Regions from separate parts of the Pseudomonas sp. I3-I5 genome, predicted to be linked through region 2. Evidence: predicted binding sites of a transcription regulator. Region 2 holds the regulator's gene; each other region holds the start of a gene.
What was found. The regulator FliA, encoded in region 2, starts transcription of late flagellar genes. The targets are predictions, from matches to a motif close to CTAAAGTTTNNNNNNNNNNNGCCGNTAA.
Positions count from the first base shown of each region.

Region 1 (5,778 bases), 410 kb from region 2:
TCAGCCTGGATTGGAGGCTCTGAGGCGATGACCAGGTTGCGCTGTACACTCGGCCAGTCGGCGGCCATGTGATAGCCCGCAGCGCCCATCACCCGCGCGCTTGGCGAACGGGCGATGGGCGCTTGCTCAGACCAAGCCTTTACTCAGCGGCCTGTTCCACTGCCGGCTCGTCTGCAGCCTCGCCCTGTGCTGCAGGCGCAGCGGTCTGTGCCTTGGCTTGCGCCCGCTTGCGGCGTTCCTGATTACGCTGCTGGGCCGCCTGACGCTTGGCATGGATCGCCTGGGCGGCGGTCACCACGCCTGCCGGCTCACCGTTAAGGTCCAGGCGCGGGGCGTTTTCCACCATGCTGGTCCAGTAGCGGTTGCCCCGGCACCAGGTGGAAATGCCCAGCTTCAGTTGCTCACGGGTAATGCCCAGCAGCTCCAGGTGTTGCTCGGCATCCTTGAAGATGCCCTCCTTGAGCGGCACTTTCGGCGCAGGGTTGACAGGGAAGGCCAACGGGAAGTGCTTCTGCAGCGGCCAGATGGCGGCCACTGCCGGGTCCAGTTCACGCGGCTTGGTCTTCTGCGGGGGCTTGCGCTTGGCCGGCGCTGGGGCGCTTGCCTGTTGCTGCTCTTTTTCAGCCCGCAGGCGATCCCGTAGCGCTGCCAGTTGTTCAAAGCTCATCGTTCAATTCACTGCTTCAAGGTTGATTGCGTGGTGCAAGGATATGCGATGCAGCCCCGGTGAGCAGCCCAAAAGGCACAAATCGTCGCTTTTTTTACAGAAACCCACGACGGTCTTGCTCCAGGGCAGCGGTATTTGCGTCACACAATGGCGCGAATCCTTGCCCCAGGGGCACGGTGCAAGCTTTCCCGACAGGCCGCTGCTCCTCTGTCATCCAGCCCTAGACCTTGAACTTGGCGACCATCGCGTTCAGGTCCACAGCCAGGCGTGACAACTCCTGGGCGGCGGCGCTGGTCTGGTTCGCGCCGGCCGAGGTCTGCATCGCCAGGTCCCTGATGTTCACCAGGTTTCGATCCACTTCGCGGGCCACCTGGGCCTGCTCTTCGGAGGCGCTGGCGATCACCAGGTTGCGTTGGTTGATGGACGAAATGGCTTCGGCAATCGTGTTCAGTGCCTGGCCTGCGGATTGGGCGATTTCCAGGGTGCCTGACGCCCGCCCTTTGCTGGCGTGCATGGCCCCGACTGCAGACTCGGTGCCCGACTGAATGCCTGTGATCATGCCTTCGATCTCGGCTGTCGATTGCTGGGTTCGGTGCGCCAGCGCCCTGACTTCGTCGGCGACCACGGCAAAACCACGGCCGGCTTCACCGGCGCGCGCAGCCTCGATGGCAGCGTTGAGCGCAAGCAGGTTGGTCTGGCCTGCGATCGAGCCGATGACATCCAGTACCCGGCTGATCTCGTTGGCGCTGGTGGCCAGCTGTTCGATTTCCTGGGAAGTGGTCGTGACATCGCCGACGAGCTGACCAATGGATTGCAGCGCATCATTGACCCGCTGCTGGCCCTCACGGGTGGTCTGGTCTGCACCTTTGGAGGCATCGGCGGTGTTGACGGCATTGCTGGCCACTTCCTCAACCGCTGCGGTCATTTGGTTCACGGCCGTGGCGGCTTGGTCGATTTCGGCGCTTTGCTGATGCAGGCCGCGGCTGGTGTCTTCGGTGACCGTGAACAGCTCTTCGGATGCCGAGGCGAGCTGGTCGGAGGCGGCTGCGATGCCGGCAATCGTCTCGCGCAAGCTGTCTTTCATTCTGGACAAGGCGTGCAGCAACAGCGCGGGTTCGTCACTACCCGTCACCGTGATGACCTGGTTGAGCTCACCCGAGGCCACCCGCTCGGCAACGGCCACCGCTTCGCTCAAAGGCCGCACGATACTGCGGGTCAGCATGATGGCCAGCGCAATCATCAGTACGATGATGCCCACGATAGTCGCCGTGATAATCGAGAAGGACTGATCATAGGCGTCCGTACTGATCTGGGAGGCGTTGGTTGCGCCGTTGGAATTGTACTGGGTCAGCTCGATCAGCGACTTCATCATTGCGTCGGCGTAGTTGGCCAGTTCACCGTTGACCAGGCGGGTCGCTTCTGCAATGTCGTTCCTGCGTACAGCGTCAAGAATTGCGTCCTGCAACCTATGGTAGGTCTCGCTTCTGGCCAGAAATGCGTCGTACAGGGCCCGGTCTCGTTCTTCTGTCGCTGTTGCCTTGTACGTTTTGATTTGTTCCTGGTAGTGCTTGGAGATGTCCGCGATCTTGTCCAGTGTCGCGGCCCTGGCGCTGGGGCTTTCTTCCAGAACGCTGCGCAAGGTCAGTGCTCGGGCGCGGCCCAGGTTCATGCTGACCTCGTCCAGCAGCATGATTGACGGTAACCATTCGGTGCGCACTTCGTCAGTGGCCTTGTCCATCGTGTGCATGCGGTACAACGATGCCAGCCCCAGGATCAGTACGAGGAGGGCGACCAGCGTAAAGATGACAGCCGCGCGTGTGCCAATTTTCAAGTTCCGAAAATACATGTGTAGCTCCTTGGTGTAGCAATGCTTGCTAGGCTAAGCAAGTCCAGCAGGGTGACCGTGGTAATAAGGCTGCAGCCCTCTCGTTGAAACAGCTATCGGCACCTTGAGCAATAAACTTTAAGAATAAACATAAGCAGTTTACGAACGGCGTAGTTCGCCGTTGGATCGCTCAATTGCCGTGGTTTTCAGCACACCGCGAGCCTGTTCTTATGGTCATTGTGCAGGGTTATTTAGGTAACAATTTATTTCGTATTGATCTGGATCAAGAAAATGCTGATTGGATCGGCCGCAGGTCTTTGAATCGTTCGTCAACATACGCCTGTTTGAAGGCGCGCGAGTATCGAATGTCAGCTGTGAGCCTTGGAAACAGGCAGCCCCGCCCCTCGTAAGGGCCGAGGCCGCTGGGGCTATTGCAGTGTGTCAGGCTTAAACGCCGCCGGCAGTTGTGCCAGCGTGGTTTCGATTCGCGCTATCGATACCGCCAATGCGCTGGCCTCATCGTACTTGCCTTCGCCTTTGAGCTTGTCTCGCTCGCGGCGCAGGTTCAACAGGGTTTTTTGAAGTCTCAACGCCGGCTCATTGTAGTCGTCCATAGAGTTCTCTTAACGATAGCGTCCTTGCTGTTGTAGGAAAGGCTGACCGTAACAGGTCAGTTCCACCTCATAAACTGATCTTTCATACAGCGAGAACGAAGTCTAAGGAAACCTCCTACATCGCGGGATACATATTCCTACAAAGAGGCTGCGAGGCAGCAACTTCTGCAGCTTCTGCTAGGCTCGAAGGTTTCCGGCCAAGGAGAGGCCTGTGCATTTCATCGTGATCGAGCGGCATCGCAGTGCCTACCGACGCCCTCTGCGTTTCGCTCAAGGCACGCTGCTGGAAGTGGGGCCGCGTTTTGAGAGTGAGCCGGGCATGCAGGACTGGTACCTGTGCAGTTGCACGGGCCAGGAGCCAGGCTGGGTGCCGGAGCAGCTTATCGAGCGCCTGGACTTCAATCAGGGTAGGGCGTTGGATCACTATTGCGCCCACGAGCTGGATGTGGAACCAGGCCAGTTGGTTGAGCGGTTGCGCCTGCTCAACGGCTGGCTATGGTGTCGTCGTCATGGTGATGGGGAGCTGGGGTGGTTACCTGTCGGCAAGCTCCAGCAACTGATGTGAAGGTAAACGACCCCGCGCTACGGTGGACGGCTACGTGGGGCGCCCATTCCTGATCTGATCTGCTTTTTTTCTACAAACCTGAATCTGTAACCATATCAGTGAAGAACGGAAAATAACGTCATTCCGTATCACACTGTCGAGGTTTCAATGAGCAAGCTGGCGCTGTTCCTGGGTGGTTTCCTGCTGTTGACCATCATGATCGGGCTGCTGGGGACCATTCCTCCCAGTTGATCGCATGACCATTTCCCTTTTCAGCCCGCCGGGTTTCCAGTGCCCAGGCGGGCTTGTCGTTTGCGCCGCATTCCAGCGCTATCCCCAGTCAGTCTTCAGGCTCGGCGTTAGCACAGCCGCCGATCTGTCCGGCGCATCTGTTCAATGGTCGAAGTGGGATAAGTCGTTCTCCAGGCTGGGAAATCTGTCCACAGAAAAAGTGGGTAGGTCTGTGGATAACGTGCTGTAACCCAAGCCCCCGGCGGGCTCCGTTAAATTGAGCAGAAATTGAGCAACATTTCGTCTGGCTTTTGGACTGCCTAATCGAGCGGAGCCGTCACACATTCTCTTTGCCCAAACCGCCTTATCAACTGGCTTGATGGACCGGCGATGATCTCGAGTTGCCGGGTGAAGCTGCTTGACTTCAGTGAGCGCGCAGCAGAAGCCTCAGATGGCTCGACGCTGCGGCTCAGCTTGCTCCACGCGATTGCGTCCCTTCGCCTTGGCCAGGTAAAGCGCCTTGTCGGCGCTGGCCAGTAGTGTGGTCAGGTCTGGCGTCGGCATGCCTTCGTCGCAGCCTGCCAGACCGATACTGACGGTGATCTGCAAGCGCTGGCCGGCTTGCTCCACCTGAAGGTCCTGAACGGCACGGCGCAGGCGCTCGGCCGTAAATTGCGCCCTGTCCGGTGCAAGCCCTGGCACGATGATCACGAACTCCTCGCCACCCATGCGCGCGAATACTTCGCCGCTGTGCAACTGTTCCTGCAACGCATCGGCGAACTGGCGCAGCACCTGGTCGCCAACGGCGTGCCCGTGGGCATCGTTGATGGACTTGAAGTGATCGATATCCAGCATCATCAGCGTCAGTGGCAGGAATTGCTGATGCTGACGACTCTCCAGCAGCGCGTTTGCACGTCGAGTAAAAGCGCTGCGGCTCAAAGTGCCCGTAAGGTGGTCGGTGGTGGCCTGGTGCGCCAAACGCGCAAGCAGGCTGCGATTGGCCTGGGTCACGCAGGCCACTACCAGCGGCCCCAGTACCAGCATGGCGATGCCCAGGCGCGCCGACATCAGCGCCGTTACACCCGACTCGCTCTGCGGCACGCTGAAGTGCATGAGGCTCTGGGCAACGGCAACGATCAACGTGCTACCGGCTGTCAGCGTCAACAACGAAACCAGGAAGGGCGAGTACGTCCAAGCACACCACAAAAGGGCTGCGATCGGAAACGCGATGGCGCCGGGGCCGCCGAACGCGATGCTGAACGCCAGCGACACCAGCATGACCATCAGGGGCGCAAGGCGAATCCTTTGGCTCCCACCACGCAGCAAGGTACGCGCGGCCGGTGCGGTGAGCATCACCGGCAGCACCAGTACTGCGGTGGAAAACTGCTCGCTGAACCACGCCAGCCACGTGCTGCGCAGGGACTGTTCGAACCAGGGGGCAGCCATCACCGAGGCCAGGCTCGCAGCCACCGAGGCCCCGGCTGCACATGCGCCAAACACACTCAGCACCCCGTGGGGCGTGCGCATGCGCCGATGCAGGCGCGGCAAGCGCGATAGCAATTGCCAAACGGTGACCACGACGCCCATGTTGCACAGGTTGAACCACAGCGCCGGCCCCAGGGCACTCGCACAGAGCAGGTCCGCGCCAACCATGGCCAACCACATCAACACGAAGCCAGCCACAGTTGCCTGGCGTGGATAGCGCAGCAACACGCCTGCCAGTACGGCATTGACTGGCCAGAACAAGGACAGGGATTCGATCGGGCGAGCCAGAATGCCGCCAATGGTAAGCGCGAAGGTCAGGCTGAACAGTGCGGCGTAGGGCAACAAGCGCGATTGGGCTGGAAAAACCATGGGCTCGACCGGCAAGCGGAAACGATATCCAGGACGACCGCTG
Region 1 is NZ_CP093940.1:2,713,592-2,719,369, reverse strand. It holds gene MOP87_RS12280 (TonB-dependent siderophore receptor) at 1-23, shown strand, start outside; gene MOP87_RS12275 (ProQ/FinO family protein) at 140-667, opposite strand; gene MOP87_RS12270 (methyl-accepting chemotaxis protein) at 888-2,513, opposite strand; gene MOP87_RS12265 (hypothetical protein) at 2,921-3,106, opposite strand; gene MOP87_RS12260 (SH3 domain-containing protein) at 3,318-3,671, shown strand; gene MOP87_RS12255 (GGDEF domain-containing protein) at 4,329-5,750, opposite strand.
Region 1: MOP87_RS12270 (methyl-accepting chemotaxis protein) is a predicted target of FliA. The motif match lies at 2,606-2,633, and genes of this name have one in related genera.

Region 2 (5,778 bases):
CCCCTTTTACAGTGTGGAAACCGCGAAAAATTGCATTGAGCAAGTCGGCATCGTCAGGGCGGCTTTCAAGCTCGACCAGCTGCTCGGACAATTGCTCAAGTATTTCACCGGCTTCTACCAGGAAATCCTGAAGGATTTCTTCATCGGCGCCGAAGCTCATCAAAGGTGCTCCTTAAAAACCCAGGCTGGATAGCAGATCATCGACATCGTCCTGACCGGACACGACGTCTTCACGCTTATCGGCATGAATCTGCGGACCTTCACCCCGAGTCGGATGTTTTTCTCGATCTTTTTCTGCGCGCAACTGATCCTGGTCATGCTGGATGCCTGCAAAGCGGTCGACCTGGCTGGCCATCATCACCAGTTTCAGCAGGTTGCTTTCCACTTCGGTCACCAACGCCGTGACGCGCTTGATCACCTGCCCGGTCAGGTCCTGGTAATCCTGGGCCAGCAGGATGTCGTTGAGATGGCCAGCCACCTTGCGGTTACCTTCGGCGCTGTGCGCCAAGAAACCGTCGACGCGCTTGGCCAGGTCGCGAAACTCCGTGGCGTTCACTTCCCGGCGCATGAAGCGCTGCCAATCGGCACTCAGCGCTTTGGCTTCGCTGGCCAGGTCGTTGAGCACAGGCGTGCTTTCCTCGACCAGGTCCATGGTGCGGTTTGCCGCCCCTTCGGTGAGCTTGACCACATAGGACAGGCGTTCGGTGGCGTCGGTAATCTGCGACACCTCTTCGGCCTGGGGTATGGTCGGGTCGATCTGGAAACTGACGATGGCGCTGTGCAGTTCGCGGGTCAGCTTGCCCACTTCCTGGTACAGCCCCCGATCGCGGGTCTGGTTCAACTCGTGAATGAGTTGCACCGCCTCGCCGAACCGTCCGCGCTCCAGGCTTTCGACCAACTCCTGGGCATGCTTTTTGAGGGTCGATTCGAACTCGCCCAATGACGTGTGTGATGAACTCATGGCGCGCCCCCTGACGTGACTCAGCCGTTGACGCGTTCGAAGATCTTCTCGATCTTTTCTTTGAGCACCTGGGCGGTGAACGGCTTGACCACATAGCCATTCACGCCTGCCTGGGCGGCCTCGATGATCTGGTCGCGCTTGGCTTCCGCGGTCACCATCAACACCGGCAAGCTCTTGAGCTTGTCGCTGGCGCGCACTTTGCGCAGCAGGTCGATACCGGACATGCCCGGCATGTTCCAGTCAGTTACCAGAAAATCGTAATGGCCATTTTCGAGCATGGGCAGCGCCGTCATGCCGTCATCGGCTTCGCTGGTGTTGGTGAAGCCCAGGTCACGCAGCAGGTTCTTGATGATGCGCCGCATCGTCGAAAAGTCGTCGACGATGAGGATTTTCATGTTTTTGTCCAATTAGACCTCCAAGCAGTCTCAAACGCGCTCGGCCCCGAGCGCGCACTCAATCGATTCGGTACAACGTGGAAAACGGCAACGACGGCGGCGGGCTCAACGGGCCCGCCATTCCCCCAGGCGGCTGCGCAGGCGCGCGGCGCATTGGCTGTGCAACTGGCTGACCCGCGACTCGCTGACCCCCAAGACCTCACCGATCTCCTTCAGGTTCAGTTCCTCGTCGTAGTACAGCGCCAGCACCAGGCGCTCACGCTCCGGCAGGTTGGCGATGGCCTCGGTCAACGCGACCTGGAACCGCTCTTCCTCCAACCCACGGGCAGGCTCGGCCTGGCCGCTAACGCCGTCCTCATGCAAGCCTTCGTGCTCGCCGTCCTGCAACAGGTCGTCGAAGCTGAACAGGCGGCTGCCCAGTGTGTCGTTGAGAATCCCGTAATAATCATCGAGGCTCAACTTGAGTTCGGCAGCAACTTCATGATCTTTAGCGTCGCGGCCGGTTTTGGCTTCTACCGCGCGCATGGCGTCGCTGACCATGCGGGTGTTGCGGTGCACCGAACGCGGCGCCCAGTCGCCTTTGCGCACCTCGTCGAGCATGGCGCCGCGAATGCGGATGCCGGCATAGGTCTCGAAGCTGGCGCCCTTGCTGGCGTCATACTTGTTGGCGACCTCGAGCAGACCGATCATGCCCGCCTGGATCAGGTCCTCGACCTGCACGTTGGCAGGCAGTCGCGCAAGCAGGTGATAGGCGATGCGCTTGACCAGCGGGGCATAGCGCTCGATCAGCTCATATTGCGCGTCCTTCGAGGCGCGGCTGTACATCTTGAAGCCGCTGGCGCTCATGACATCGAACCTGCACTGGTCGGCTGCACCAGGCGTTCGACGAAGAACTCCAGGTGGCCACGGGGGTTGGCAGGCAGCGGCCAGCTGTCGACCTTCTGCGCAATGGCCTTGAAGGCCAAGGCGCATTTGGAGCGCGGGAACGCCTCGTACACGGCACGCTGTTTCTGCACCGCCTTGCGCACGCATTCGTCGTAAGGCACGGCGCCCACGTACTGAAGCGCCACATCCAGGAAGCGGTCGGTGACCTTGGTCAGCTTGGCAAACAGGTTGCGCCCTTCCTGAGGGCTCTGGGCCATATTGGCCAGCACCCGGAAGCGATTCATGCCGTAATCGCGGTTGAGCAGCTTGATCAGCGCGTAGGCATCGGTGATCGAGGTCGGCTCATCGCACACCACCAGCAGCACTTCCTGAGCCGCGCGCACGAAGCTGACCACCGAATCGCCGATGCCGGCCGCAGTATCAATCACCAGCACATCGAGGTTGTCGCCGACTTCGCTGAACGCCTGGATCAGACCCGCATGCTGGGCAGGCGCAAGGTGCACCATGCTCTGGGTGCCCGAAGCGGCCGGGACGATGCGCACACCGCCCGGGCCCTGCAGCATCACATCGCGCAGTTCGCAACGCCCCTCGATGACATCGGCCAGCGTGCGCTTGGGCGCAAGGCCCAGCAACACATCGACATTGGCCAGGCCCAGGTCGGCGTCGAGCAGCATGACCCTGCGGCCCAGCTCGGCCAACGCCAGAGACAGGTTCACTGAAACATTTGTCTTGCCGACGCCACCTTTGCCACCGGTCACGGCGATCACCTGTACGGGATGCATGCTACCCATGTCTGTTCTTTACCTTGTCTCGCTGGGACTCATGCCACACGAAGGGCAATGCTGCGTACCCCTTGGCATAGCTACCTTGCACACATTTCATTTTCAACCCGCTCGCCGTGGGTTGTGGTAGAGATCAGCGAACATGTCGGCCATGGCCTCCTCGCTGGGCTCGTCCTGCTGCTGCACATTGACCGCGCGGGTGACCAGCTGGTGCCCACGGGGCAAGTGCAGATCGTCCGGGATACGCGGCCCATCGGTAAGGTAGGCCACGGGCAGTCGGAAACTGATGGCAAGGCTCAGGACATCGCCCAGGCTTGCCGACTCGTCGAGTTTGGTCAGGATGCAGCCGGCCAGCCCGCAGCGCTTGTAGCTGTGGTAGGCCGCGGTCAGCACCTGCTTCTGGCTGGTGGTGGCCAGGACCAGGTAATTCTTCGCAGCGATACCGCGACCGGCCAGGGTATCGAGCTGCATGCGCAAGGCCGGGTCGCTGGCTTGCAGGCCGGCCGTATCGATCAGCACCACGCGTTTGCGCAGCAGCGGCTCGAGCGCCGCCGCCAACGACTGACCGGGGTCGACATAGGTGACCGGCACATTCAGGATCCGGCCCAGGGTCTTGAGCTGTTCCTGGGCGCCGATGCGAAAACTGTCCATGCTCACCAGCGCCAGGTTGTGGGCGCCGTACTTGAGCACATAACGCGCCGCGAGCTTGGCCAGGGTGGTGGTCTTGCCCATGCCGGCTGGGCCGACGACGGCAATCACGCCGCCGTCCTCGATCGGTTCGACGTCAGGCGTACGGATCATGCGCGCCAGGTGCGCCAGCAGCATACGCCAGGCGTGGCGAGGCTCCTCGATGTCCTTGGTCAGCTCGAGCAATTCGCGGGCAATGGGGCCAGACAGGCCGATGCGCTGCAGCCGGCGCCACAACGTGGCCTGCTGCGGCTTGCTACCTTGCAGCTGGGTCCAGGCCAGCGACCCCAGCTGCACTTCCAGCAATTCGCGCAAGCCGGACAGCTCCGAGCGCATGGCATCGAACAGGCGCGGGTCCACCGAGGCCTGGCTGCTTGCGGTGGCGGCCGGCTGCGGGGTATCGACATGCGGCTCGACCAAGGGCTCGGACGCCGTGAGCGATTGACCGGCGAACAGTTGGCGATTGCTGTCGCTGCTGTCCGGGCGCTGATCGAGCTCGGCCTTGGCCGTGGCGATGCGCGTGTGCGTCTTGCGAAGCTCTTCTTCGAGTTCGACGTTCGGTACCCGAGGTGCCAGGGCGGACAGCTTGTAGTCCAGCGCGGCGGTCAGTTCGACCCCGCCTGCGATACGGCGATTGCCGATGATGGCCGCATCAGCGCCCAGCTCATCGCGCACCAGCTTCATGGCCTGACGCATATCAGCGGCGAAGAATCGCTTAACTTGCATTATCCACTACCTCAGCCATTAGGGCCCACGGTGGCAACGATGGTGACTTGCTTGTTGTCCGGTATTTCCTGATACGCCAGCACATGCAAATTCGGTACGGCCAGCCGACCGAAACGCGACAGCATGGCGCGGATCGGGCCAGCAACCAGGAGGATGGCCGGCTGGCCTTGCATCTCCTGACGCTGTGCGGCTTCGATCAGCGAACGCTGCAGCTTTTCGGCCATGCTCGGCTCAAGAAGCACTCCGTCTTCCTGACCTTGCCCGGCCCTCTGCAGACTATTGAGCAAGATCTGTTCCAACCTGGGCTCCAAAGTGATCACAGGCAGCTCGGACTCAACGCCAACAATGCTTTGCACGATGGCGCGACACAATCCGACGCGCACGGCCGCGACCAAAGCGGCGGTATCTTGACTCTTTGCCGCGTTGTTGGCGATGGATTCGGCAATGCTACGAATATCGCGCACTGGCACCTGTTCTGACAACAAAGCCTGTAGGACTTTGAGAAGACCAGACAGCGAAATGACACCCGGCACCAACTCTTCCGCCAGCTTGGGCGACGCCTTGGACAAGACTTGCAACAGTTGCTGCACTTCTTCGTGACCGATCAGCTCGTGGCAATGCTTCTGCAATATCTGGTTGAGGTGAGTGGCCACCACCGTGCTGGCGTCTACGACGGTGTAGCCAAGCGACTGAGCCTGGGAGCGCTGACCGACGTCGATCCACACCGCCTCCAGGCCAAAAGCAGGATCGCGAGCCGCAATGCCGTTGAGGCTGCCGAACACCTGCCCTGGGTTGATGGCAAGCTCGCGGTCCGGGTAGATCTCTGCTTCGGCCAGAATTACCCCCATCAACGTCAGGCGATAGGCACTGGGTTGCAGGTCCAGGTTGTCGCGGATGTGCACGGTAGGCATGAGAAAGCCCAAGTCCTGAGACAGCTTCTTGCGCACCCCCTTGATCCGCGCCAGCAGCTGCCCGCCCTGGTTGCGGTCGACCAACGGAATCAAGCGATAACCCACCTCGAGGCCGATCATGTCGATCGGGGTGACGTCGTCCCAGCCCAGCTCCTTGGTTTCGGCCGCCCTCTGCGGGGACGGCAGCAGCTCTTGCTGGCGCTGCGCTTCCTGCTGGGCCAGCACCTTGGTCTTATGCTGTTTTTTCCACACCAGGTAGGCACCGCCGCCCGCCATCAGGCCCAGGCTCAGGAACGCCAGGTGCGGCATGCCCGGCACAAGGCCCATGACGATCATGATGGCGCCGGACACGGCCAGGGCCCGGGGCGAGTCGAACATCTGGCGGTTGATCAGCTTGCCCATGTCCTCCGAGCCCGAGGCACGGGTGACCA
Region 2 is NZ_CP093940.1:3,127,064-3,132,841, forward strand. It holds gene MOP87_RS13850 (chemotaxis protein CheA) at 1-160, opposite strand, end outside; gene MOP87_RS13855 (protein phosphatase CheZ) at 173-961, opposite strand; gene MOP87_RS13860 (chemotaxis response regulator CheY) at 982-1,356, opposite strand; gene fliA (RNA polymerase sigma factor FliA) at 1,462-2,202, opposite strand; gene fleN (flagellar synthesis regulator FleN) at 2,199-3,032, opposite strand; gene flhF (flagellar biosynthesis protein FlhF) at 3,126-4,436, opposite strand; gene flhA (flagellar biosynthesis protein FlhA) at 4,448-5,778, opposite strand, start outside.

Region 3 (5,778 bases), 2.3 Mb from region 2:
CTGCTTCCGGTAGAGCTGCTGATCAATGTGAACACCGGGCACGGCCTGGCCATGGTCTTCTCGCTGCTGGCCGCAGCCATTACCTGGAACCTGGGCACCTGGTACTTCGGTATTCCTGCGTCCAGTTCGCATACCCTGATCGGCTCGATCCTGGGCGTGGGCCTGGCCAACGCGCTCATCAACGACATTCCGCTGGGTGACGGCGTCAATTGGCAGAAAGCCATCGATATCGCCATGTCTCTGGTGGTTTCGCCGATCGCCGGGTTTGCCGTGGCCGCGCTGGTCCTGCTTGGCCTGAAATGGTGGCGCCCGCTGTCGAAGATGCACAAGACGCCTGAGCAACGCCGCAAACTGGACGACAAGAAGCACCCGCCTTTCTGGAATCGTCTGGTGCTGGTGATTTCGGCCATGGGCGTGAGCTTCGTGCACGGCTCCAATGACGGTCAGAAAGGCATTGGCCTAATCATGCTGGTATTGATCGGCATCGTACCGGCCAAGTTCGTGCTCGACCTGAACAGCACCACCTACCAGATTGAACGCACCCGTGATGCCACGTTGCACATGAGCCAGTTCTACGAGCGCAACGCTGCCACGCTGGGCGAATTCCTGGCGCTGGGCAAGGCCAAGGCCAGTGACCTGCCTGAACAGTTCAGCTGCAATCCCCAGCAGACCGAGCCGACCATCGCCGCGCTGCAGTCCTCGCTGCAGGGCGTGACCGACTACCGGGCCCTGGACGCGGACAAGCGTGTAGAAGTACGCCGTTACCTGCTGTGCCTGGACGACACCGCGAAAAAGGTTGGCAAGTTGCCGGGCCTGGATGCGCGTGAAAAGTCCGACCTGGAAAAGCTGCGCAAGGACCTGACCGCCACCACTGAGTACGCTCCGTTCTGGGTGATCGTGGCCGTTGCCCTGGCCCTGGGCCTGGGCACCATGGTTGGCTGGCGCCGCGTGGTGTTGACCGTTGGCGAGAAGATTGGCAAACAGGGCATGACCTATGCCCAGGGCATGTCGGCGCAGATCACCGCGGCCTGCGCCATTGGCATGGCCAACGTGTTCGCGCTGCCGGTTTCAACCACGCATGTGCTGTCTTCCGGCGTTGCCGGCACCATGGTCGCCAACAAAAGCGGCCTGCAGGGCGGTACGGTGAAGACCATCCTGATGGCGTGGGTGCTGACCCTGCCCGCCTCGATGGGGCTTGCCGCCGGCCTGTTCTGGTTGGCGTCCAAGGCAATCGGCTGACCTCAGCCCATAGAAAAAGGCGCCGTCGGGCGCCTTTTTTATGGGCGATGGTTTCACACCGCGCAGCTACTTCTTTTTCCCGCCCAGCAACGAGCCCATCAGCCCGCGCACCAGCTGCCGCCCCAGTTGATTGGCAGCCTGACGCATCGCCGACTTGATCGCCTGCCCGGCCGCGCCTTGCAGAAATTCGCTCGCCTTTTCAGCGAAACTGCTGTCATCAGCCTTGGGTTGCGGCGCGGGCTCCACCGCTTCGCCCTTGCGTTGGTTGAGCCTTTCGTAAGCCGACTCCCGGTCTATGGGTTCGTCATAACGGCCAACCAAGGGGGATCGCGCAATCAGTGCACTGCGCTCGGCCTCACTCAACGGGCCGATGCGCGATTGCGGCGGGGCGACCAGCACCCGCTGCACACTGGCAGGTGTTCCCTTGTCCTCAAGCGTGCCGACCAAGGCCTCGCCAATACCCAACTCGGTCAGCGAGGACAACGCATCGAATGAAGGGTTGGGGCGAAAGCCCTCGGCTACGGCGCGTAGCGCCTTCTGCTCCTTGGCCGTATACGCCCGCAAGCCATGCTGGATTCGCAGGCCCAACTGGGCAAGGACTGCATCGGGCAGGTCGGCTGGGGACTGGGTGACGAAATACACCCCGACCCCTTTTGAGCGAATCAGCCGCACCACCTGCTCCAGGCGGTCTTGCAAGGCCTTGGGCGTGTCCTTGAACAGCAGGTGCGCTTCATCGAAGAACAGCGCCAGCACCGGTTTTTCGGCATCACCACGCTCGGGCAGTTGCTCGAACAGTTCGGCCAGCAGCCACAGTAGAAACGTGGCGTAGACCTTGGGTGCCTCATGCACCAGGCGGCTGGCATCGAGCAAATGGATGCGCCCTCGCCCATCCGGGTCGGGCCGCAGAATGTCTTCGAGCTGCAATGCCGGCTCACCAAACAACGCTTCTGCCCCCTGCTGCTCCAGGGTGGCCAGCCGGCGCAGCAACGCCTGCACGGACGCGCCGGTAACCAGCGCACTGTCTTCGCCCAGCACCTGCGGGTTGTCCTTCAGGTGGCCAAGCAGCGCTTTGAGGTCCTTGAGGTCCAGCAACAGCAAGCCTTCGCGATCGGCCACCTTGAAACTGGCATACAGCGCCGCCTGTTGGCTATCGGTGAGCTCAAGCAAGTTGCCTAACAGCAAAGGCCCCATTTCGCTGATCGTGGTACGCAACGGATGCCCCGACTGGCCCGCGATGTCCCACACGCTGACCGGGTAGGCCTGTGGCTGGTGGTGCAACCAAGGCATCCCTGCGATGCGCTCGGCCACCTTGCCCTCAGGCGCGCCTTTGGCGCCTAGCCCACACAGGTCGCCCTTGACGTCGGCCGCGAACACCGCCACGCCGGCATCACTGAAAGCCTCGGCCAAGTGTTGCAGGGTCACGGTCTTGCCGGTACCGGTGGCCCCCGCCACCAACCCGTGCCGGTTGGCAAGCCGCATCGCTTGCCCTACGGGCTGGCCATCAGGGCTTGATCCTACAACGATAAATGAAGATTCCGACATCTCTTTAATCCTCTGCTCAAGCTTTGTCTTACTTCGGCCGATACCTCTGGGTGATATTCGCCTTACTCAGAGAGAACAACCGAAAAAGGACTTTTCGGGATGTTGCACTGGCTGGGCCCTACAGCTGCGAACGCCTGATACAAAACCTTAGCGGACCCGATGATTTCATGAACAAAAGCCTTCGTTTCAGCCACAAGATTCTGCTGGCAGCATCACTGATCGTGATCCTCGCATTCAGCCTGTTCACCCTCTACAACGACTACCTGCAGCGTAATGCGATTCGCGAGGACCTTCAGGACTACCTGACTGAGATGGGCGCCTCTACGTCGACCAACATCCGCAGTTTGTTCGAGGGACGTATCAAACTGGTCGAGAACCTGGCGCAGAATATCGCCCAGCAACCGGCCAATGCTGAAACCCTGATGGGCCAGCAGGCGCTGATATCGAGTTTCCTTACCGTTTACCTGGGCAGGGTCGATGGCAGCTTCAGCGTGCGCCCGGATGCAAAGATGCCTGACGGGTACGATCCCCGCACACGCCCCTGGTACAAGGATGGCATGAGTGCCAGCGGCACCCTGCTGACCGAACCCTACATCGACATGACCACCAACAAGATGGTGATCGGCATCCTCGACAAGGTGGCCGATTCGGTGGGAGTGGTCGGTGGTGACCTGGCACTGGACGGCCTGGCGCAAATCATCAACTCGCTGAACTTCGGCGGCATGGGGTATGCCTTCCTGGTAAACGACCAAGGCAAGATCCTGGTCCACCCGGATCAAGGCCTGGTGATGAAATCATTGTCAGACCTGTTCCCCGAGCGCACACCGAAGCTCACCCCTGAGCTGACCGAAGTGCAAAGTGACGGCCATGCCCGCCTGCTGACGTTCACACCGGTGACCGGCTTGCCTTCGGCCAACTGGTACATCGGCCTGTCGGTGGACAAGGACAAGGCCTTCGCGATGCTCAGCACGTTCCGCACCTCCGCCGTGATCGCCACCGTGGTGGCCGTGGTGATCATCATCGCCCTGCTGGGGCTGCTGATCCGTGTGCTGATGCAGCCGCTGCACACCATGACACGGGCCATGGAGGACATCGCCGAGGGCGAAGGCGACCTCACCAAGCGCCTGCGCATCCACCATCACGACGAGTTCGGCATCCTGGGCAACGCCTTCAACCGCTTCGTCGAGCGTATCCACGGCTCGATCCGTGAAGTGTCCTCGGCCACCGAGCAGGTGAACGAAGTCGCGTTGCGTGTGATCAGTGCGTCCAATTCGTCGATGACCAATTCCGACGAACAATCCAACCGCACCAACAGCGTGGCGGCCGCCATCAACGAGCTGGGCGCTGCCGCCCAGGAGATCGCCGGCAATGCGGCGCAGGCTTCTCAGCATGCAAGTTCTGCACGGCGTCTGGCTGAAGAAGGCCAGCAAGTGGTCGATCGCAACATCGCCGCCATGAACCGGCTTTCCGACTTGATCGTGACGTCCAGCGCCCACATCGAGACGCTCAACAGTAAAACCGTCAACATCGGCCAGATTCTCGAAGTGATCACCAGCATTTCCCAGCAGACCAACCTGCTGGCGCTCAACGCCGCCATCGAGGCCGCGCGTGCCGGTGAAGCGGGTCGTGGTTTCGCAGTGGTGGCCGACGAAGTGCGTAACCTGGCCCATCGCACCCAGGAATCCGCGCAGCAGGTCCAGGGCATGATCGAGGAGCTGCAAGTGGGCGCCCGCGAGTCGGTCGATACCATGGACCAGAGCCAGCGCCATAGCCTGGACAGTGTGCAGATCGCCAACCAGGCCGGTGAGCGGCTGGACAGTGTCACCGTGCGCATTGGCGAAATCGATGGCATGAACCAGTCCGTGGCCACGGCCACCGAGGAGCAGACGGCCGTGGTCGAAGCCATCAATATGGATATCAACGAAATCAACATGCTCAATCAGGAAGGCGTCGAAAACCTGCAGGCGACGCTGCGTGCCTGTTCCGATTTGGAACAGCAGGCCAGCCGTCTGAAACACCTGGTCGGCACCTTCCGTATCTGAAGCCGGCACCGACCCGCCGAGCGCCTTTGCCTGGCGCTCGGCTGCCGGGCGATCAACCGCACAAGCTGATCGAACAAACTATCCTTCTGAAAGGTCAACTTCATGGCATGTCAACGCCGGTTTCGTTACCGCGCGATGACAGACCCGAAAGACGATCCCGGAGGGATGCAGATCGTGCACATTGCCGACATCACCATGTTCTACGCCCCGGCCAGCGGCGGCGTACGCACTTACCTTGATGCCAAACACCACCGCCTGGATGCCCTACAAGGTGTCCGTCACAGCCTGTTGATCCCCGGCGCCAGCGCTCGGCATGAAGGCGGTGTCTATCATGTGCCTGCACTACCCCTGCCCTTTGGCAAAGGCTACCGCTTTCCGGTACGCCTGGCGCCATGGTGCAACACGCTGCGCACGCTAAAGCCAGACCTGATCGAGGTCGGCGACCCGTACCTGACCGCCTGGGCGGCGCTTGAAGCGCGCCGTCAGCTGGACGTACCGGTCATTGGTTTCTATCACTCCGACCTGCCGCTGTTGGTGAGCAACCGCATGGGTAATTGGTTCACGCCCAACGTCGAGGCCTATGTCAGCAAGTTGTATGGCAATTTCGACCGCGTGCTCGCACCGAGCAAGGTCATGGCAGACAAGCTCCGCCGCCTGGGGGTACGTGATGTTCACGTGCAGCCGCTGGGCGTGGACCTGGAAACCTTCAACCCCGCACGCCGCGATCCACAGGTGCGGGCCGAACTGGGCATCGCCGACACCTGCCGGCTGCTGATCTATGCAGGCCGAGGCTCTCGGGAGAAGAACCTGCCCGTGCTGCTCGACTGCATGCGGCAGCTGGGGCGCGGGTATCACCTGCTGCTGGTGGGGTCCAACATGCCCGCCAATGTGCCCGACAACGTCAGCGTGATCGGCCAGTTCTGCCCACCTGACCAGGTGGCTCGCCTGATGGCCA
Region 3 is NZ_CP093940.1:865,242-871,019, reverse strand. It holds gene MOP87_RS03875 (inorganic phosphate transporter) at 1-1,239, shown strand, start outside; gene MOP87_RS03870 (helicase HerA-like domain-containing protein) at 1,306-2,781, opposite strand; gene MOP87_RS03865 (methyl-accepting chemotaxis protein) at 2,949-4,823, shown strand; gene MOP87_RS03860 (glycosyltransferase family 1 protein) at 4,989-5,778, shown strand, end outside.
Region 3: MOP87_RS03865 (methyl-accepting chemotaxis protein) is a predicted target of FliA. The motif match lies at 2,798-2,825, and genes of this name have one in related genera.